DNA from 4 places in the Micromonospora globosa genome. Region 4 is predicted to be linked to each of the others. Evidence: riboswitches for the same ligand, from Rfam matches in the RefSeq annotation. Region 4 holds a riboswitch; each other region holds the start of a gene.
The links. A riboswitch is a leader RNA that binds a small molecule or an ion and turns the genes downstream of it on or off. The one in region 4 is predicted to bind cyclic di-AMP.
Positions count from the first base shown of each region.

Region 1: another riboswitch for cyclic di-AMP. It lies ahead of IF06_RS0106835 (NlpC/P60 family protein); the one in region 4 lies ahead of IF06_RS0114770 (coiled-coil domain-containing protein).
Region 2: another riboswitch for cyclic di-AMP. It lies ahead of IF06_RS0121965 (transglycosylase family protein); the one in region 4 lies ahead of IF06_RS0114770 (coiled-coil domain-containing protein).
Region 3: another riboswitch for cyclic di-AMP. It lies ahead of IF06_RS0114400 (C39 family peptidase); the one in region 4 lies ahead of IF06_RS0114770 (coiled-coil domain-containing protein).

Region 1 covers NZ_JNZR01000004.1:171,203-176,366, reverse strand. Annotated here, with positions in the region: gene IF06_RS0106845 (pyridoxamine 5'-phosphate oxidase family protein) at 1-502, opposite strand, end outside; gene dcd (dCTP deaminase) at 581-1,159, shown strand; gene IF06_RS0106835 (NlpC/P60 family protein) at 1,224-2,255, opposite strand; cyclic di-AMP (ydaO/yuaA leader) riboswitch at 2,269-2,403, opposite strand; gene IF06_RS0106830 (N-acetylmuramoyl-L-alanine amidase) at 2,642-4,675, shown strand; gene IF06_RS0106825 (C40 family peptidase) at 4,746-5,164, opposite strand, start outside.
Region 2 covers NZ_JNZR01000025.1:78,602-83,765, forward strand. Annotated here, with positions in the region: gene IF06_RS0121955 (M4 family metallopeptidase) at 1-1,011, shown strand, start outside; gene IF06_RS0121960 (YbaB/EbfC family nucleoid-associated protein) at 1,109-1,558, opposite strand; gene IF06_RS0121965 (transglycosylase family protein) at 1,747-2,406, opposite strand; cyclic di-AMP (ydaO/yuaA leader) riboswitch at 2,405-2,576, opposite strand; gene IF06_RS0121970 (LLM class flavin-dependent oxidoreductase) at 2,722-4,284, shown strand; gene IF06_RS0121975 (winged helix-turn-helix transcriptional regulator) at 4,331-4,807, shown strand; gene IF06_RS0121980 (SDR family oxidoreductase) at 4,839-5,164, shown strand, end outside.
Region 3 covers NZ_JNZR01000013.1:92,601-97,764, forward strand. Annotated here, with positions in the region: gene IF06_RS0114395 (copper resistance CopC/CopD family protein) at 1-178, opposite strand, end outside; cyclic di-AMP (ydaO/yuaA leader) riboswitch at 1,173-1,313, shown strand; gene IF06_RS0114400 (C39 family peptidase) at 1,523-2,323, shown strand; gene IF06_RS34330 (zinc ribbon domain-containing protein) at 2,741-3,076, opposite strand; gene IF06_RS34335 (hypothetical protein) at 3,088-3,552, shown strand; gene IF06_RS0114410 (hypothetical protein) at 3,766-4,197, shown strand; gene IF06_RS33120 (cation transporter) at 4,357-4,584, shown strand; gene ccsB (c-type cytochrome biogenesis protein CcsB) at 4,653-5,164, shown strand, end outside.
Region 4 covers NZ_JNZR01000014.1:28,387-33,550, forward strand. Annotated here, with positions in the region: gene IF06_RS0114760 (HelD family protein) at 1-1,052, shown strand, start outside; gene IF06_RS0114765 (cation diffusion facilitator family transporter) at 1,157-2,071, shown strand; cyclic di-AMP (ydaO/yuaA leader) riboswitch at 2,216-2,346, shown strand; gene IF06_RS0114770 (coiled-coil domain-containing protein) at 2,351-3,424, shown strand; gene IF06_RS0114775 (SRPBCC family protein) at 3,450-3,902, opposite strand; gene IF06_RS0114780 (STAS domain-containing protein) at 4,006-4,365, opposite strand; gene IF06_RS0114785 (hypothetical protein) at 4,784-5,164, shown strand, end outside.

The DNA.
Region 1 (5,164 bases), on a different contig from region 4:
GCCCCTCGGCGGCGAGCGGGTCACGCCGGGCGGGTTCGGCCGCGCGCGGATCGAGCCAGACCCGCACCTGCGGCGGAGCGGCGCCGGGCTGCGCCACCGGGTCGCGCCGCGTCAGCATCGCCGCCTCGACGGTGAACTCGAACAGCCGCCAGTCGCCCTGCGGCGACGCGCGGCCGATCCGGGCCAGGCGGGCCACCGTGGCCGGGTCGGTCACCGGCCGGGCGCGGCCTGCCACGTACGCCTCGTCGTCGCTCTCCTCCGGCGGGAACGAGTGCAGCGCGTAGCGGCCGTCGCGTTCGAGGTCGCGGCGCTTCGGCGAGTCGATGACGAAGCACCAGAGGCCGTCGGCGGTGAACACCGGGGAGACCGGGTGCACCCGGGGCCCGCCGTCGGCGCGGACCGTGGCGAGATAGCCGAAGCCCGGCCCGTACTGCTGCATCAGGAGGCGGATCTCGTCGGCGAGGCGGGGCTCGTCGGCGGCGAATTCGGACCAGGAAGCCATGTGGACACTCTATCGAACACGTGTACGAAGATGTAGTGCGACACGCAGGTCACCGGCACCTGTCGCTATGGTGTTCCGATGCTGCTCTCCGACCGCGACCTGGTCTCCGAGATCAAGGCCGGCACGCTCGCGCTGGAGCCCTTCGAGCCCACGCTGGTGCAGCCGTCGAGCATCGACGTACGCCTGGACCGGCTGTTCCGGGTCTTCAACAACCACCTCTACACGCACATCGACCCGTCGATCCAGCAGGACGACCTGACCTCGATGGTGGAGGTGCCGGAGGGGCAGCCGTTCGTGCTGCACCCGGGCGAGTTCGTGCTCGCCTCCACCCTTGAGGTGATCTCGCTGGGTGACCAGCTCGCCGGCCGGCTGGAGGGCAAGTCGAGCCTCGGGCGGCTGGGGCTGCTGACCCACTCGACCGCCGGCTTCATCGACCCGGGTTTCTCCGGTCACGTCACGCTGGAGCTGTCGAACGTGGCGAACCTGCCGATCACGCTCTGGCCGGGCATGAAGATCGGCCAGCTCTGCATCTTCCGGCTCTCCTCGCCGGCCGAGCACCCGTACGGCTCGGCCGTCTACGGGTCGCGTTACCAGGGGCAGCGCGGACCGACGCCGAGCCGGTCCTGGCAGAGCTGGCGCACCTGGCCGACCCGCTGACGGCACCCACAGTTGTTAATAAGGGCCCCCTCCTCTACCGGAGGCGTTAAAAGGGGGCCCTTCCTTACACCCGGCCGTAGCTGTTGATGTCGCCGTCGTCGACCCGCTTCATGGTGATCGGCTTGCCGGACTGGGAGGCGTGCACCACCCAGCCGTCGCCCACGTACATCGCCACGTGGTGCAGGTCGCTGTAGTAGAAGACGAGGTCACCGGCGCGCAGCTCGGCCCGGCTCACCCGCTTCGTCATGCCGTGCTGCTGGCGCGCGTTGTGCGGCAGCGAGACACCGCCCTTGGCCCAGGCCGCCATGGTCAGGCCCGAGCAGTCGAAGTGATCCGGCCCGGCCGCGCCCCACACGTAGATCTTGCCGATCTGGGCGCAGGCGAACTTGACCGCCGCTCCGGCAGCGCCACCGGGGTAACCGGCGGGGCAGGGCGCCGGGCGCAGCGGGCCGCCGCCACCGTTGCCGTACACCTTGAGCCGCAGCTTCTGCAGCCGGGCGATCTCGGCGTCGATCTGCTTCTTCTTCGCCGCGAGCTGGGCCTCGGTACGCGCCAGTCCGGCGATCATCTCGTCCAGCGGCTTCTTCTTCGCCGCCAGTTCGTCGCGCAGCGCGGCGACGGAGCGCACCTGCTCGTGCTGGCGGTGCGCGAAGCGGTCGAGCAGTTCCAGGCCGTTGACCAGGTCACCGGGTGAGCGGCTGCCCAGCAGCGCGTTGACGGTGGAGAGGTTGTCACCCTTGTAGGCGTCGGCGGCGAGTCCGCCGACCTGGCCGAGCGCGGCGTCCACCCGGGCCTGAAGGGGTGCGATCTGCCGGCCGAGCGCGTCGGCCTGCTTGCGCCGCGCGGCGAGCTGCTCGCGTACGGCGTTGACCTGTTCGATGACCGGTTCGAGTTTGTTCCAGTCGCGGTCGATCTGCGCCTCGATCTCGGCGACCGAGGGTTCGGCGTGTGCCGCCGTGGCGCCACCGGTCAGGATGACTGCGGTGCCGACGAGAGCGGCGAGGGCTGTGGTGAAGCGGGACCAGCGGGTACGCGGCACAGCCGTGGACCGGTCGACCGACCGGCTCGACGACGGCCGCGGGGCATGGAGTGCCACCGGGCGTCCGTACTCCTTCTTCCGTACCGCCTACCGGGTTAGCTGACGGATTCGGGCGGGAAGGGAGCCGCCCTACCGCATCGCTGCGGATTCACCCCAGGTACCTGGTTCCCCGGCTCGCCCGGAGGCGACTCGGCGGTGTCGGACCGTCACCGACCGGGTTGGACGGTGAGACGTGCGGCCGACGATTCACCAGAGTAGGGACCACCGTTATCGATCCGCAACTTCCAGCGCCGTGACACTCCGTACGCGATGAGGCGCCGCACCTCGGTCGGAGGTGAAATTTTCTTTCAAGGCTGATTACTCACTGGAAAGGTATTGACCCTCGCGGGTGTGCGGAGTGAGGGTGGAAACGCAGTGACCCCCATCCCTGTCCAGGAGGTTCGATGCACCTCTCCGCCCCGCCGTCGGGCAGACGGATACTGCTCGCCGCCGCAGTGGCGACAGCCACCGCGCTGGCGGCGACCGGCCCGGTGACCGCCGCGCCGGACACGTCTGCGTCCGCGAGCGACCGGCAACAACAATACGCCGCCGCCGCGGCAGAGTACGGCGTACCGCAGAACGTACTGCTCGGTGTCTCCTATCTGGAGTCCCGCTGGGACACCCACACCGGGCAGCCGAGCACCAGCGGCGGCTACGGCCCGATGCACCTGACCGACGCCGCGCACATCCTCGCCATGCCGGGCAGCGCCCACGTCGACGAGGACGAGGACCCGCGCGGCGACGACTCCCGGCCGCTGAAGCTCGACCCGGCCACCGCCGCCGCGCCGGAGCGGGAGACCCCGCTGCCGCCGGCCTCGCTCCAGACGCTCGACGCCGCCGCCGCGCTCACCGGGCTCGACGCGGGCACGCTGCGCACCGAGCCGGCCGCGAACATCCGCGGTGGCGCCGCGCTGCTGGCGTCGTACCAGAAGGCTCTGGGTGGGCCGGTCGGCGCCGGCACCGACCCGGCGGCCTGGTACGGCGCGGTGGCCCGGTACTCCGGCGCGGACACCTCGGACGCCGCGGCGGCCTTCGCCGACGAGGTCTACGACCAGCTCGGCCAGGGCGCCAGCCGCACCACCGACGACGGCCAGCGGGTCACGCTCGCCGCCACCGCCGCGAAGCCGGACCGTTCCCGCCTGGCCCGCCTGGGCCTGCGCAACGCCGAGCGGCCGGACGGGCTGGAGTGCCCGGTGCGGCTGGCCTGCGAGTGGATCCCCGCGCCGTACGAGCAGCTCAGCGACGACCCGGGCGACTACGGCAACCACGACCTGGGCGACCGGCCGAAGCAGCAGAAGATCGAGTACATCGTCATCCACGACACCGAGGGCTACTTCGGCCCGAGCGTCGACCTGGTGAAGCGGGCCGACTACCTGGGCTGGCACTACACGCTGCGCTCGGTGGACGGCTACATCGCCCAGCACATCAAGACCAAGGACGTCGGCTGGCACGCCGGCAACTGGTACGTCAACGCCAAGTCCATCGGCCTGGAGCACGAGGGCTTCGCCGGTCAGGGCACCTGGTACACCGAGGCGATGTACCGCACCTCCGCCAAGCTGGTGCGTCACCTGGCGCTGAAGCTCGGCATCCCGATGGACCGGCAGCACATCATCGGCCACGACAACGTGCCCGGCATCACCGCCGCCAACGTGGGCGGCATGCACTGGGATCCGGGACCGTACTGGGACTGGTCGCACTACTTCGACCTGATGAAGGCGCCGTTCCGCAGCACCGGCACGCCCCGTACCGGCCTGGTCACCATCGACCCGGACTTCGCCACCAACCGGCCGGCGTTCTTCGGCTGCAACCAGCAGCCGCCCGGCGTCCCGACGCCCCGGCCGCCGGCGCAGCCGTGCCCGTCGCGCGGCTCCTCGTCGGTGATCCTGCGGACCGCGCCGAGCCCGGACGCCCCGCTCGTCAACGACCTCGGGCTGCGCCCGGACGGCACGCCGGACACCATGTACATCTCCGACCACGGCGCCCGCGCCTCCGCCGGTCAGACGTACGCGCTCGCCGGCCGCCAGGGCGACTGGACGGCGATCTGGTACCTCGGTCAGAAGGCGTGGTTCCTCAACCCGGCCTCCGCGCCGACGGCCAAGTGGGCCACCGGCTTCGTCGTGACGCCGCGGCCCGGCAAGGCCACCATCCCGGTGTACGGGCGGGCCTACCCGGAGCAGGCCGCCTACCCGGACACCATCCCGTACCAGACCATCTCGCCGCTTCAGTACACGTTCGCCGCCGGCCAGCGGTACGCGGTGGGCGGGGTGCTGCCCGGCGAGTACTACCGGGCGGTCTCGTTCGACGGTTCGGCACCGGGTGACCGGACCGTGGTCCGCGGCGAGAACCGCTACGTGCAGGTCCAGTTCGGTCACCGGATCATGTTCGTGAACCTGGACGACGTGCTGATCCTGCCGTCCCCGGTCGGCGCGCCGCGCTGACCCGGCACCGCACACGGGAAGGCCCCCGGTCCGCGTGGACCGGGGGCCTTCTCGCTGCCCGGGTTCCGGGTCAGGCGACCCGGACGAAGCCGGCGATCGGCATCGTGCTGATGCTCGACACCTGGACCGGTTTGCCGGTACGTGGCGCGTGCACCATCACCCCGTTGCCGAGATAGAGCCCGACGTGGTGCAGGTCGGAGCCGAAGAACACCAGGTCACCGGGGCGGGCCTCGGAGCGGGAGATCCTGCGGCCCTCGTTCCACTGCGCGCCGGTGAAGTGGGTCAGCGAGATGCCCGCCGCCTTGTACGCGTACTGGGTGAGACCGGAGCAGTCGAACGAGTTCGGGCCGGTGGCGCCCCACACGTACGGGTCACCGACCTGGGCGCACGCCGTCTTGATGGCGGTCCGCGCGGCGCTGCTCACCACGCCGTCGACGGCGGGGCAGCCTGCCGGGCGGATCGAGGTCACCGGCAGCATGGCGGTCAGCC
Region 2 (5,164 bases), on a different contig from region 4:
CAGGAGTTCGTGGCTGACACGTTCGGCGCGGCCACCGAGTGGTTCGCCAACGAGCCGTCCAGCTACGACGCGCCCGACTTCCTGGTCGGCGAGAAGATCAACCTGGTCGGCTCCGGCCCGATCCGCAACATGTACAACCCGTCGGCGCTCGGCGACCCGAACTGCTACTCCAGCAGCATCCCGTCGACCGAGGTGCACGCCGCGGCCGGCCCGGGCAACCACTGGTTCTACCTGCTCGCCAACGGCAGCAGCCCGACCAACGGGCAGCCGTCCAGCTCGACCTGCAACGGCAGCAGCGTGACCGGCCTGGGCATCCAGAAGGCCATGAAGATCATGTACAACGGCATGCTGCTGAAGACCTCGTCCTCGTCGTACCTGAAGTACCGCACCTGGACGCTGCAGGCGGCGAAGAACCTCTACCCGGGCAGCTGCGCGGAGTTCAACACGGTCAAGGCGGCCTGGGACGCGGTGAGCGTGCCGGCCCAGTCCGGTGACCCGACCTGCGCCGGCGGCACCCCGACGCCCACCCCGAGCACCACGACCACCCCGCCGTCGGGCGGCTGCTCCGGCAACAAGCTCGCCAACCCGGGCTTCGAGTCCGGCAACGTGAGCTGGAGCGCCTCGTCCGGCGTCATCACCACCGCCAGCGGCCAGGCCGCGCACGGCGGCTCGTACAAGGCGTGGCTGGACGGGTACGGCTCGTCGCACACCGACACGCTCAGCCAGTCGGTGACGATCCCGGCCGGCTGCCGGGCGACGTTGAGCTTCTGGCTGCACATCGACAGCGCGGAGTCGACCACCAGCACCGCGTACGACAAGCTCACCGTCAAGGCGGGCAGCACCACGCTGGCCACGTACTCCAACCTGAACAAGGCCACCGGCTACGTGCAGCGGTCCTTCGACATCTCGTCGCTCGCAGGCACCACGGCGACCATCTCGTTCAGCGGCGTGGAGGACAGCTCGTTGCAGACGTCCTTCGTCGTCGACGACACCGCGGTCACCCTGAGCTGACCGTGGCGTGCGCGGCCGGTCGTCGTCCTCCCGGCGGCCGGCCGCCTCGCCGTGTCCGGACCGGCGTCCCGCCGTGTCGGGCGGCCGTTTCGCCGTGTCAGGCCCGGCGCGCGCCCTGGGACGCGGTGCCGCGGTCGCGGTGGATCCGCGCGGCCGCCTCGTGCATCGCGCGGCCGAACAGCTCGGCCTGGTCGCCCATGCTGCCGAGCCGGGCGGCGAGCGCGTCGGCGTCGGCCCGCGCCGACGCGCTGACCCGGGCGTCCAGCTCGGACAGCGCGGCGTTGGCGGCGGTGACGAAGTGTCCGCAGAGGACGTCGAGGGGCTCGCCGGCCAGTTCCGGGTCGATCGTCACGGAATCCAGCCGGCCACCCTGGACGGCGACCGCGCGGACCCGGCCGCCGGCGGCCGTGCCCTCGGCGCGCAGCAGGTCGCCGGGCTCGCCGTCGGCGTGCGCCGAGGCCCGGGAGCGCATCGCGGTGAGCGCCTGCTGCGTGCGGGTCAGCAGCTCGTCGATGCTCGCGGCCGCCGAGAACGGGTCGTTGGTCATATCCGCGCTTTCTTCACGTCTTAGCCGAGCATCGTGACCCTAGCAACCGGCTCCGACGAATCGCGGTCACCACCGTTGCGGACCGTCTCCCGGACGCCGGGAGCAGGCCGGACACCGTCGACGCGGCGTGTCGCGGACGGGGCGAACGCCCGACCGGGTCGCCCCGGCCGGGCGTTCTCGGACCGCTGTCAGCGCAGCCGCAGCCGCTGACCGGGGAAGATCAGGCCGGGGTCGTCGCCGACCACTGCGCGGTTGCGCTCGTGCAGGGCGCGCCAGCCGCCGTCGACGCGCTGCGTCACGGCGATCTCCGACAGCGTGTCCCCACGCCGGACCAGGTACGTCCCGGCGCCGGACGACGGCTGCGGCGCCACCGTCGTCGTGGCGCGCTCGGGCGCGGCCCTGCGGGTGGCCGCCCGCTCCGGCGCGGCCTCGCGCGTGGCGGCCCGCTTCGGGGCCGCCTTTGTGGTGGCCCGCTCGGACCGGGTCGCCGCGCTCGCCGAGCCGCCCTTCTTGCCGCAGACCGGCCACGCGCCGATGCCCTGGCCGCGCCGCACCTTCTCCGCGACGGCGATCTGCTCGGACCGGCTGGCCAGGTCGGCGCGGGCGGCGTACTTCTTGCCGCCGTAGCCGTTCCAGGTGGCGCGGGAGAACTGGAGCCCGCCGTAGTAGCCGTTACCGGTGTTGATCTTCCAGTTGCCGCCCGACTCGCAGCGCGCGACCGCGTCCCAGTTGACGCCTGCGCTGGCCGGAGCGGCCGGGCCGAACAGGGTCGCGGCGCCGACGGCGGCGCCGGCCAGGACCGCTCCGAGGGCGGTACGGCGGCTTCGGGCTGAGTATTCAGTTGCCATGTGGATTCCTCCACGCCGACGAGGTGAGCTGTCGGGTTCGGGCCGAGGAGCCCGGCCGCCGGTGGCGGCTTCACCCCGAGGTGACGATGCACCGTGGAACGTGTGGTTCCCCCGCTCCCGCGCGAGGTCCGGTTACCGGGGACGGCGGCGGGATTTGGCGTTTCCGGCCCGTGGTGTCCGCGTCTGCGAACGAAACCGACGCTAGGAGCGATTTGCGACGATCGTCCACTTCTTGTGACGCTCTTCACCCGGCCGGGCTACCGGCGGCGGCGCTACGGTGGCAGGGCCAGGCAAGATCACGGGAGGGCTTGACGGATGACCGATCACGGACACGAGCTGACCTTCGGCGGCTTCATCACCCCCGCCGCCGGGCAGCCCGACCAGGTCGTGGCGCTGGCCCGGCTGTGCGAGCAGGTCGGGCTGGACCTGGTCACGTTCCAGGACCATCCCTACCAGCCGGGCTTCCTGGACACCTGGACGCTGATGTCCTACGTGGCCGCGGCGACCGAACGCATCCGCCTGGCCGGAAACGTCCTCAACCTGCCGTTGCGCCAGCCGGTGGTGCTGGCCCGCAGCGTCGCCAGCCTGGACCTGCTCACCGGCGGCCGGGTCGAGCTGGGACTCGGCGCGGGCGCGTTCTGGGACGCGATCGAGGCGGCGGGCGGGCGGCGCCTGTCCCCCGGCGCCGCCGTCGACGCCCTCGACGAGGCGATCCGGGTGATCCGCGAGGTCTGGGACACCGGCAGCCGCGGCATGATCCGTGTCGACGGCGAGCACTACCGGGTGGTCGGCGCCAAGCGCGGCCCGGCGCCCGCGCATCCGGTCGGCATCTGGGTCGGCGCGTACAAGCCGCGCATGCTGCGCCTGGTCGGCCGCGCCGCGGACGGCTGGCTGCCGTCCCTGTCGTACCTGCCGAAGGGCCCCGACGAGCTGCCCGCCCTGAACGCGCTCGTGGACGAGGGCGCCCGGGCCGCCGGGCGCGACCCGGGCGCGATCCGCCGCATGCTCAACGTGACCGGCACGTTCGCCCGCTCGTCGGCCGGCTTTCTGGCCGGGCCGCCGGAGCAGTGGGTGGAGGAGCTGGCCGGGCTCACCCTGGAGCACGGCATCACCACGTTCATCCTCGGCAGCGACGAGCCGCGCGCGATCCAGATCTTCGGCCAGGAGGTGGCGCCCGCGGTCCGGGAGCTGGTCGCCGCCGAGCGCGCCACGCCCGCCGGCGGCGCCCGGGAGGCCGCCGACGAGCCGACCACCGCCGGCGGCCCGAGCACGCTCGGCGTCACCCCCACCCCCGACCCGGGGGTACGCCTGAGCGCACGCCGCCCGTGGGACGAGTCCACCCGCCCGAGCGCCCCGCCGCCGCCGGCCGGACAGGTCTACCCGGCCCGGGGACAGGCCGCCGGGCAGCACCTGGTGGACGTGCACGACCATCTGCGCCAGGAACTGGCCCAGGTGCGCGACCTGCTGGAACAGGTCAAGCAGGGCTCGGTCTCGCCGGGCCGGGCGCGGGCGGCGCTCAACGAGATGACCATGCGGCAGAACAACTGGACGCTCGGGGCGTACTGCGCGGCCTACTGCACGATGGTCACCCAGCACCACGGGCTGGAGGACGCCTCGGTCTTCCCGCACCTGCGCCGCTCAGAGGCCGGGCTGGCCGCGGTGCTGGACCGCCTCGAGGAGGAGCACGTGGTGATCCACGGGGTGGTGGAGAGCGTCGACCGGGCGCTCGTGGAGCTGGTCCGGCGGCCCGGCGACTTCACGCAGCTCCAGGAGGCGGTGGACCTGCTCACCGACACGCTGCTGTCGCACCTGTCGTACGAGGAGCACCAGATCGTCGAGCCGCTGGCCCGGCACGGGTTCTTCCCCGGCCAGCTGTGAGGTAGCTGACTTCTGATTCCCTAAGTCAGGGGGTACCGTCGACGCCATGACGGACCTCCTTGCGCAGCGTGACTCCTGGTCCACCGCCAACTGCTCGATCGCCCGGGCGCTGGAGGTGGTCGGCAACCGCACCACGCTGCTCCTGCTGCGGGAGGCGTCGTTCGGCACCCGCCGCTTCGACGACTTCGCCCGGCGGGTCGGCGTCAGCGAGCCGGTGGCCGCCGCACGCCTCAAGCAGCTCGTCGCCGACGGGCTGCTCGACCGGCGTCCCTACCGGGAGCCCGGGCAGCGCACCCGCGACGAGTACGTGCTCACTGCGAAGGGAAGCGACCTGATCCCGGTGCTCGTCGCGCTGCGGCAGTGGGGCGACACGTACGCCGCCGACGAGGCGGGCCCGGCGGTGCGGGTGGCCCACGAGGAGTGCGGCGCCGCGGTGCACGCCCGGCTGCGCTGCGGCGCGGGGCACGACGTACCCCCCGGCGAGCTGGCCGTCCTGCCCGGTCCGGGCCTGCTGTCCGCCTGACCCCTCCCTTCTCCACACCTCGGAGCGAGACATGAAGATCGCTGGAAGCACCGCCCTGGTCACCGGCGCCAACCGCGGCTTCGGCCGGCACCTGGCCGCCGAACTCGTCGCACGCGGCGCCACCGTCTGGGCCGGCGCCCGCAACCCGGACACCGTGGACCTGCCCGGAGTCACCCCGGTACGCCTCGACATCACCGACCCCGAGTCGGTGGCCGCCGCCGCGCAGCGGGCCGGGGACGTGACGCTGCTGGTCAACAGCGCCGGCGTGAGCACCGGCACCGACCTGCTCGACGGCGACCTCGCGCAGATCCGGCTGGAGATGGAGACGCACTACCTCGGCACGCTGTCGGTGGTACG
Region 3 (5,164 bases), on a different contig from region 4:
GCTTGAATCCCGCTCCTGTGGGCGTGCCGGCGGCGCTGAGCGTCAGCCGGATCTCCTGGACGGCGCCGTCGATCCGCGCGCCGTCGGCCGGAACGGCCCGGAGCAGCTTGAAATGTGCGGCCGCAGGGGAAGCGAACCCGAGGGCCACGATGAGGGCGGGAAACAGCGCCAGCCACACCCGAATTGCCCAGCGCGCGGCGCGACGTGCTGGCGACTGAGGACATGCGAGACCCGGCGATGCAGCAAGCAAGGTCAGGCCGCCCGGCGACGCCGCTGGAAAGGCACTGTTGATCCTTCCGCCAAGGAGGCGCGGGCCGGTGCCCACACATCGCTCCCACGTGGTGCGGTCGCCATCCTAGGTCAACTACTACCCGCCCTTAGTAGGGGCGGGTCAGCTTCGACGATCCAGAAAGTCAGGTTGGGGGAGAGCGCCAGCATGGTGGCATCGCCGACTCGCAACGGCGACGGACTGCGCCGGGAGTGGTGCGAGGCATTGCCGCGGTCCCGGTCGGCCGTGGTCGGGTCGCTCTGTGGCCCCGCGGTGACGGATTTTGAAGCGGGCCACCGCGATCAGCGCGACGATCATGCTCTCGTACGCGGTTCCCACTTGCTTCGCGCGGCGCGCGCCCAACCGTCGGCAGGGCGGCGATCCGGCCTTACGCCGCCCGCCGGGATTGGGTTGATTTTCGTCGAAGCCACGTCGACATTCGAACGTCGAGCTACCCGCGGTCTGCGCGGGCTGACTGCCGGGTGTCACGAGCGCCGCCAACTTCATCTCCATGAACGCCTGTGCGGTAACGGGGAGCTCGCACTGACTTGTGTCTGCGCGCGGCCTCGGCCCGTACCACCACTACCGCCGCTGCTGCCGGCCCGGGTTTGCTGAATTGTGACTGAAATTGGTGTGGGGCTACGTACGGCCGCCCAGGAAACGGCCATTCGGGTGAGTATGCGGCGATCGGCCAAGCAATTGAGCGCCAACAGCATTCCGATGTCCGGTTACGTCCCGAGGGTTCCGCTATAACTGCTCGTCCCATTGAGTGGCATGAGTAACTGGAGGTTCCGATCAGAGTAGCGATGTTCGAGGCTTATGCAGGTGGGAGCCCTTGGCATACGACGTACCCACCGGTAATGTCGGCGCGTCCGGTGCGGTTTCCGATCGCAAGTGGCGACGCCGCTCCGACCCGCCTAATCGTGATCTCATGAACCGGGGACCCAGGCAACACCGGGGTGAATCCGCGAGCCACGGCCCGCGGTAGGGCGTACTTCCCGCCCGAATCCGTCAGCTAACCCGGTAGGCGGCCACGGAAGGAGTGCCAGCCTCGTGCGAAACACCTCCCGATACTCCCCACGCCTCCACGGCATCGCGGTGCCGACACTCGCCTGACTGTGAGTCCCGGCAACTGCCCCCCAGCCCGGCCCACCGGGCGCTCCCCATCCCCGCGGCACCCCGCCCAGTCACAACGTGCGTGAGTTCCTCCGCGCGTCGGGCCGGCCTGTGCCGCTCCAGCCCGTGGAGGAACACATGAAGCACCACATGAAGCGTCAGCTGCGGCGTCTTGTGACCGAGCGCCCGTACAAGATCATCGCCGGCTCCGCCGCGGCGCTCGTGCTCGCCAGCGGCGTCGGCACGGCGCTGGCCGCCACCGATCACAACGCGCCCGTCCGCCAGGGGAACACCGCCGCCGGGCTGGCTCCGCGGCTCGGTGATGTCGCCACCCGCGGCGAGGCTCGCGTCGCCGCCGAGCCGTCGCCGTCAGCGAAGGACAGGGCCACGACCGACCCGGACGTGACCAAGAAGGCGAGGCCGAAGCCTCCGTCGACCAAGGTCCTCGACCACACCTACGAGGCGCAGACTGCCTACTGGAACTGCGGCCCGGCCGCTGTGCGCAACGCGCTCAGCGCGAGCGGCGTCGAGACCACCCAGGACGCGATGGTCGCCCCGCTGAACGCTGGCGAGAACGGCACCAACTCGGCGGAGGACACCACTCGCGGGCTCAACCAGATGGTCAAGGGCAACCCGTACCGGACGCACATGATCCCGGGCCAGGCCGCGACGCCGGCGCAGATCGACCAGCTCCAGGCCGACGTGGTCACCGCCATCACCGACGGCCGTGCCGTGGTCGCCAACACCGTCGGCTCCGCGACCGATACAGACGGCGGCTGGCACTCCTTCCCCGGCGGCCACTACATCGCCGTGGTCGGATATAAGGACGACGGCCGGACGGTGCGGATCGCCGACTCCGCCGACCCGAACATGGCCGCCTACTGGATGACCACCATCGACCTGGCGAACTGGATGGCCACCCGCGGCTACTCCGCCTGATCCCATCTCCGGCCCTCGGGCACCGGCTCGTTCGAGCCGGTGCCCGTCGCCTTTCGGTTCGCGCCCAGTAGCAGGCAGGACGGCACGTCGTGCGCCCTCTGGTATGGCTCAGCCGATCATCTTGTGCGGTCAGGTTAGGTGCCGCCCGACGCGGCGGGCAGGGGCGAACACGTACAGGTCCAGCATGCCGGGTGGGTTGGCCAGGCCGGGGCCGCCGGCGCGAAATCCGAACCAGCCCCTCTGTGGACTTTGGTGCGTCACCGATAACGGCATGACGCCGACACGGGAAACTCCATAGTGCCGCTCGCTGCTATAGGATTACGGCATGAGCACCCATGCTGAGCATGGGTGCCGTGACTTTGTGTCCGAATCCCTCGGACACAACATCTCCACATATTGATCATGGGTTGAACGGGCTCACTTGCCTGAGGCTCCTGTGGTCGGTGTACATCGTTCCTGATCGCAGATGATGCTGATCTTGTTTCTGTGCAGGAGCGCGGCCAGGTCATGCGGGTTCTGGGCGTCGCTGGCGAGGCCGGGATGTCCCATCAGTCGCGCGATGATGTGGTCTTCCCTGAGGTAGAGCATCTTGCGTCGGCCGTTGGTGGGCTGTTGGGTGCTGGTGTGGCCTTGGCGGCATCGGTAGCCCGGACGCTGGTTGATCCAGTGGGATTCCAGTCTTCGGCCGCATGGTGCGCAGCGCAGCAGGCCGGTGAACAGGTAGCGGCGGGCAGTCCCGTCGTGGCTGGCCACAACTGCACACCGTGCTGTTCGAGCAGGGGTGCCAGGTGCTGCAGCTGGTTGGCGGAGAATGCTCGTTCGTATTCGCCGACCACGATCGCGTCGAACCCACGGTGCGGATCGGGGAGCGCGGCCAGCAGCGCGGCGGCCTGCGGACGCTGCCGCCAGCCGCGGCGGCGCGAGCAGCCGGCATCGAAGTACTCGGCGACGATCAGCCCGTGACCGGCGACGAGTTCGCTGGCGCAGTCCCGCTGCCAGTGCCGGGACGTCACCCGGTCTTGATGCTCGATGGTCGACATCCGGCCGTAGAACGCAAACCGCAGACCACCCTGCCGCCGGACGCGCGGCTGCGCGCCGGCGTGCGGCTGGCTGTTGAGCCATCGGGTCATGGGATCCGCGGGATCGTCACTCTGGTGGTCCGACACGCCAACATTTCTACGAAGGATCTTCATGGTCGAGTCGGACAAAAAGTCCGCTGCGCTGGATGAAGGGCTGTCGGGCCGGAGCCGGTGGTAGCCGCCCGAACAAGGCGGTCCAGCTACGACCGCCCGATGCAGGCCGCGCCGACGAGTGGCCCACGGGACTTTCGAACGCGACGTGGTGACGCAGTGGTTCGCCGACCTTGAGATAAGCATCCGGGGCAGGACGGGAACCCGCACCCGCACGACGGCTGCGGCCGTGGAGTGTCGTAGTCTGCGCTGGTGACGTGGGACGGTCCGGCTGGTGCGATGCGCGGCTACCGCGCTGTCGCGGTGGCGGTCGTCGTCGCTGCGGTTCTGGTCCTGCACGCGCTGCAGTGCGCTAGGGGTCTGGACACTGCGACACCTTCGGCGGCTGCCAGTTCCACGACCTCCCTCGCTTCCTACGACGCGTCTGCGGCCCTGAACAGCCTCGCTGATGCCCTCGCCTCCGCCGATCCGGAGGCGACTGACGGGCATCATGCGCCGGCAGATGGCGGGAGCGTGGCCGTGACGGCCTGCCTGCTGTTGCTGGTGATCGGCGGCGCTGTCGTACTGGGGGCATTCCAGCGCTGGGTCCGCCGGCTACCTGTTGGCCGGGGGCTGCGTCACCGGCCGGTGAGCCGGCCTGTGACGGTCCGGCTGCTGTCACTGTTGTGCGTGTCGCGGGTGTAGAACCGGTTTGCGGTTGTGAGCCCGTGGCGGTCCACGCGTCCTGATACGTGGCCGGCTGAGTAGCCGTCGCGGGCCTTCGTTCCTGCCGAGTCTGCCAAACGTGGTCCTGGCCAGTCGGCCAGCAAGCTCGGCTGTCCCTTCGTCGGGTCTGAGGATGCCGTGAACGACACCGTCACTTACATGCTGGCCGTGCGCGGGTTGTGCTGCGACCGTGCGGAGAGCGCAGTACGGCGAATTTTGGAAGATCTGCCGGGGGTGCATCGGGCGCACGTGTCCGCAGCAGCGGGCCGCGCGGTGGTGGACGCCGACCCGGTCGTCGTCACCGCTCCCGTGCTGACCGCGGCGCTCGCCGCGTCCGGCTATCCGTCCCGGCTGGAATCGCTCTGATCTCCGGCCCGCCCGCCGCCTCCTGATCGGGGCGTGCGGTAGCGGGTTGACTCATTCGTGGAGAGTCGATGGCTGCTCTATCTGACAATCTGTTCACTCTTGCTCTCCTCGGCCACCTCACGGCCGTGATCGCCTTTGCCGCGGCCCAGGTGGCACCGCGGCGGGTTGCCGTACCGGTTCCTGCGACGGTGCCTGCGGCTGCCGTCCCGACGATGGCTGCCGTGTCGCGCCGGGTTGCCATCGGGCGCGTCGTCGGCCTGGGCGCGGTCGGGGCGGCCGCGGCGGCGCAGGCCGGCAGCCTGGTCGCCCGGGCGGCCGCGGCGGGGCGCGTGCCGTGGGGAAACATGTACGAGTTCATCGTGGCGGTGACCCTGGTCGGGGTGCTCGCCTGGCTGGTCCTGGCGGTCCGGCGCCCCGCGTTGCGGCCACTGGGCCTGTACGTCGCGGTGTGCGCGTTGGTGCTGCTCGCCGCGGCGGGCCTGCACGTGTACACGCCGGCGGGTCCGCTGGTACCGGCGTTGCAGTCGGTGTGGCTGGCGGTGCACGTCAGCGCCGCCGCAATCGCGTCCGGGTTGTTCCT
Region 4 (5,164 bases):
CGCAGGCCCGCACGCTGCGGGTGGGCCGCCTGCCGGAGCAGCCCGCGTTCGAGGACGAGATCATCGAGCGGCCGGAGTTCCGCGAGTTCCTCAAGGCCTGGTGGCCCCGGCTGCACCCGAGGCACGTGCTGGACTGGCTGGCCCGCCCGGACCGGCTGCGCCGCTACGCCGGTGGGATCCTCTCCTCGGCGGAGATCCGGCTGCTCGGCGACGCGTACCGGAGCCTCGCGACCGAAGGGCTGACGGTGGCCGACATCGCGCTGCTGGACGAGCTGGACGCGCTGCTCGGCAAGCCGGTGCGGCGGGCCCGCCCCAAGCGCGACCCGTACCAGCTCGCCGGTGGCGTGCGCGAGCTGAGCACGTACGCCGATCGGCAGCGCGCCGCCCGCGCGGCGGCGCGGGAGCGTCCGGACGACTACCGCGACTACGCGCACGTGGTGGTGGACGAGTCGCAGGACGTCTCGCCGATGCAGTGGCGGATGGTCGGCCGGCGCGGGCGGCTGGCGTCCTGGACGGTGGTCGGTGACCCGGCGCAGACCGCCTGGACCGGCGACCCGCAGGAGCTGGACCGGGCCCGGGACCAGGCGCTGGGCCGGCGCAAGCGGCACCGCTACGAGCTGACCACCAACTACCGCAACTCGGCGGAGATCTTCGCGGTGGCGGCGGCGGAGATCCGCCGGCTCTACCCGGATCTGCCGCTGCCCGACGCGGTGCGGTCCACGGGCGTGCCGCCGGTCGAGCGCACGGTGCCCGCCGCCGACCTGCCGGCGGCCACCGTCGAGGCGGCCGAGGCGCTGCTCGCGCAGGTGGAGGGCACCGTCGGCGTGATCACGCCGGTGCCGCGCCGGGACGAGGTGGCCGGCTGGCTGGGCGGGCTCGGCGCGGGCCGGCTCCAGGTGGTGACCAGCCTCCAGGCCAAGGGCATGGAGTACGACGGCGTGGTGCTGGTGGCGCCGAGCGAGATCCGGGCCGACCCCGGTTCGGGCGTGCGCACGCTCTACGTGGCGCTGTCCCGGGCCACCCAGCGTCTCACCACGCTCGACCCCTCCTGACGGACACCCGACCGTGACCCGGCTGTCACCCATCGTTCAGTTGCATACATAGCGATGTGAACATACATTGGGCCTGGCCGGTACGGGGCAGGAAGGGTGTTGGCGTGGGTGCAGGTCATGACCACAGCGGCGCGGTGACCAACGCGGCGCACCGCCACCGGGGCCGCCTCTGGGCCGCCTTCGCGCTGCTCGCCGCCCTGATGGTGGTCGAGGCGGTGGCCGCCTTCACGACCGGCTCGCTGGCGCTGCTCTCCGACGCCGGGCACATGTTCACCGACGTCCTCGGCATCGGCATGGCCCTCGCGGCGATCACCGCGACCCGCCGCGCCGGCACCGACCCGCAGCGCACGTTCGGGCTCTACCGGCTGGAGGTGCTCGCCGCCCTCGCCAACGCCGTGCTGCTCGGCGCCGTCGCCGTCTACGTCCTGGTCGAGGCGGTACGCCGGTTCGGCGAGCCGCCGGAGGTGCTGGCCGGCCCGATGCTCGTGGTGGCGGTGCTCGGCCTGCTCGCCAACATCGTCGCGTTCGCGCTGCTGCGCGCCGGGTCGAAGGAGAGCATCAACCTGCGCGGGGCGTACCTGGAGGTGCTCGGCGACCTGCTCGGCTCACTCGGCGTGATCGCCGCCGCGCTGGTCATCGCGGCGACCGACTGGTGGTGGGCGGACCCGCTGGTCGCCGTCGGGATCGGCCTGTTCATCCTGCCGCGCACCTGGCGGCTCGGCCGGGCCGCGCTGCGCATCCTGGTGCAGGCCGCGCCGGAGCACCTCCAGGTCACCGCCGTGCACGACCGGCTGGCCGCCGTACCCGGCGTGGCCGAGGTGCACGACCTGCACGTCTGGACGCTCACCTCGGGCATGGAGGTGGCCTCGGCGCACCTGACCACCGACCCGGGCGTGGACCCGGGCGTGGTGCTGGCCGCCGCGCGGGCCGCCCTGCACGAGGACTTCTCCATCGATCACGCCACGTTGCAGGTCGAACCCGGAGCGTCGGCCGGAGTGTGCGGACAGACCGAGTGGTGATTAGGACACACTTAAATCGCTGTGGCTAATGTAGTCTTATGCCGGTTTTGCCCCGCCTAGTGGCACTGCTCCACGGAGCCGTGCCCGGGCAGCGCCGGTAGTCTCGGTCGCGGCCGCACCCGCGGGCGCCACCCGGCCCCGGTGGGGCGGCCGTCGCCTAATCGTCCGCAGGGACGAGCCGGGGAACCACGTACGTGGGGTGCATCCGCGTCAGCGGTAGGGATCTTCCGTCCCGAACCCGTCAGCTAACCCGGTCGGCGTTGACGGAAGGACGTGTGAATGCCCCCAGTGGCACCTGTACGACGGACGGCCGCCCGGTTGGCGGCCCTGCTCGTCGCGACGCTGACCCTCGGCGTCGCGACCGTTCCGGTCTCCCCCGCCTCGGCGGCGCCGGCGACCGGCCTGCTCGCCGCAGCGCCCGGCGACGACGAGGGTGGCACGCCCGAACTGCGTGCCCAGCTCGACGCGGCCAGCAAGGGCTGGCTGGAGGCGAAAGCCGCGCTGAACCGGTCGGTGAGCCGCCAGAAGCAGCTGAACGAACAACTCAAGACGGTCGGCGCCGAGCTGGCCGTACGCGACGCCAAGGTCGGCGAGATCGCCGCCGTGGCGTACCGCAACGGCCGTCTGGGGACCGCCGGGGCGCTGCTCGGCAGCAGCAGCCCGGAGGGCTTCATGGACCGGGCCGCCGCGCTGGAGCAGGTCGCCGCGCACGAGGACCGTACGCTGCGCGACCTGATCACCACCCGGGACGAGGCCACCCGCACCCGCGCCCAGCTCGACGGAGAGATCCGCGAGCAGCGCAAGCAGGTGACGGTGATGGCCAAGCGCAAGGAGCAGGCCGAGCGCGCCCTGGAGGTGGCGAACGACCGGGCCTCGCGCAGCAGCAGCGGCGGTGGCAGCGTCCAGGGCACCTCCAGCAAGAACGCGAAGCCGGCACCGCGCAACTCGGACGGCTCCTGGCCGTCGGAGTCGTGCAGCGTCAACGACCCGACCCCGGCGAACGGCTGCATCACCCCGCGCACGCTGCACGCGCTGCAACAGGCCAAGGCGGCGGGCTTCACCCGGTACGTCTCGTGCCACCGGCCCAGCGGCTCGGGTGAGCACCCGAAGGGGCGGGCCTGCGACTTCGCCGCGCAGAAGAACGGCTTCGGCGGCGTGGCCACCGGCGGTGACCGGACGTACGGCAACAACCTGGCCGCGTACTTCGTGCGCAACGCCGACCCGCTCGCCGTGCTCTACGTGATCTGGTTCAAGCAGATCTGGCTGCCCAGCAGCGGGTGGAAGTCGTACAGCGGCGGCAACGGCGACCCGTCCAGCGACCACACCAACCACGTGCACCTGTCGGTGTACTGAGCGCGCCCCGAGAGGGCCGGCCGGATCAGGCCGGCCGGCCCTCCAGGGTCGCTCCGAGACGAGCCGCCAGGCCCAGGTGAGCCGCCCGGGCCTGGCGGAACGCGTACCCGAACAGTGGCGCCGGAGCGGTGAGCGTGATCTCCACGTCGATGCGTACCGTGCCGTCCGGCTCGTCGCGCAGCCGGGTGTGGTTGCGGACCGTCGTCGCGGGCTGCTGACGCGCCACTGTGACGACCTCGTCCTCGCCGGCGATCAGCACGTCCGCCTGGTACGTGACCGGGAAGTGCAGCGGGCCGAGTTGCAGCCGGTCGGTGATCGCGTAGCTGGCCAGCGCGCCCGGCCGGGCCGGCAGCTTCCGGACCCGGACGATCAGCGGATGCAGCTCGCCCTGGCGACTCAGGTCACCCAGTAGCGCCACCGCTTCGGCCCGGGTGCACCGGGCCTGCACGGTGTAGCTGAAGCTGTCGCTGCTCTGCAAGCGGGCCCCCTCGCCGTCGTGCGTCGCGACGATCGTCCCGTACCGACGCCGGACTGGCAACGGGTAGAAAGTCCCCTGGCTGCAGGGGGTGTGAACGGCGCGCTCAGGCGCCGGGCAGCACCTCGGGGGTGTCGTCGGCGAACCACGGCTCGGGCGCGCCGAACAGGCCGAGCAGGCCGGTCACCCAGAGCTGCCGGTGCACGAACCGGCTCGGCTCGGTGACCACGAGCTTGACGCCGCTGACCTCGCAGGTCTGGAAGCCGGCGACCATGGCGCTGATGCCGACCGAGTCGATGAACGTGACGAGCCGCATGTTCAGCTCGATTCGCGAGGGACGGCCCTTGGCGAGCACTTCGGCGATCGCTTCCCGCACCTCGTACGCGGTGTCGACGTCGATCTCCCCACGGGGCGCGATCTGGACGACACCACCCGGCCGCACCGACTTCACGATCGACAGGCTCACGCGAGCACCTCCACTCGCCCATGACGGGCGCCTCATCAGTACGCGGGCCGCGACCGAGAGTATTCCTCCAACGGCCCGGTCGCCACCCCCCGGGATGAGCAATTCGCGAACTGGGCACACCTGGGCGTACCCAATCCGGACCTCCGGGTTCCAGTTTCCCCTGTATGGCGGGTCGCGGCCAACCATGCGACCGGGCGGGCCCGCCGATCCGCCGACCAGGGTAGCGGGCGCACGCACGTCCCGTCGGCACCGGTCCCGGCGCGTTCGGGTGGTTCGTCCCGTTCGCTGCTCACGGCCGGGAACCACGGCGTGGTTTGCCACGCGCCCCGGTGGGGCACTGCCCGAGACAGTGAACCCGCCGGATGGACACCGGAGTCCGAAGTGGCCGCCGGCCTTCGGCACCCGAGGAGGTAGAACGATGTTCGGATCCAACCTGCTGGACCGCCGGGGCAAGGCCGAGCGGGTCGCCGACCAGGCGTGGCAGAACCTGCTCTCCGCCGCCGGTTCCGCCGGTGACAGCGTGCGCGACGCCACCCGGACCGCCCGCCGCAGCTCCTCCGGCCTGGCCGACGACGCCACCGACCTGGTCGGCTCCGCCGCCGACGAGGCACGCCGCCGGGCGTCCCTCGCCTTCGACGCGCTCGCCGGCCGCCGGCCCGCCCTGCCCTGGACGCTGCTGATCGCGGCGGCGCTGGCGGGCGCGGCGATCGGCTGGGCCGCCGGCACCGCGGCGCGCGCCGCCGGCAGCCGGGACCGGGCCGCGGACGAGATCGAGTTCGTGGACGTGGACCGGCCGAAC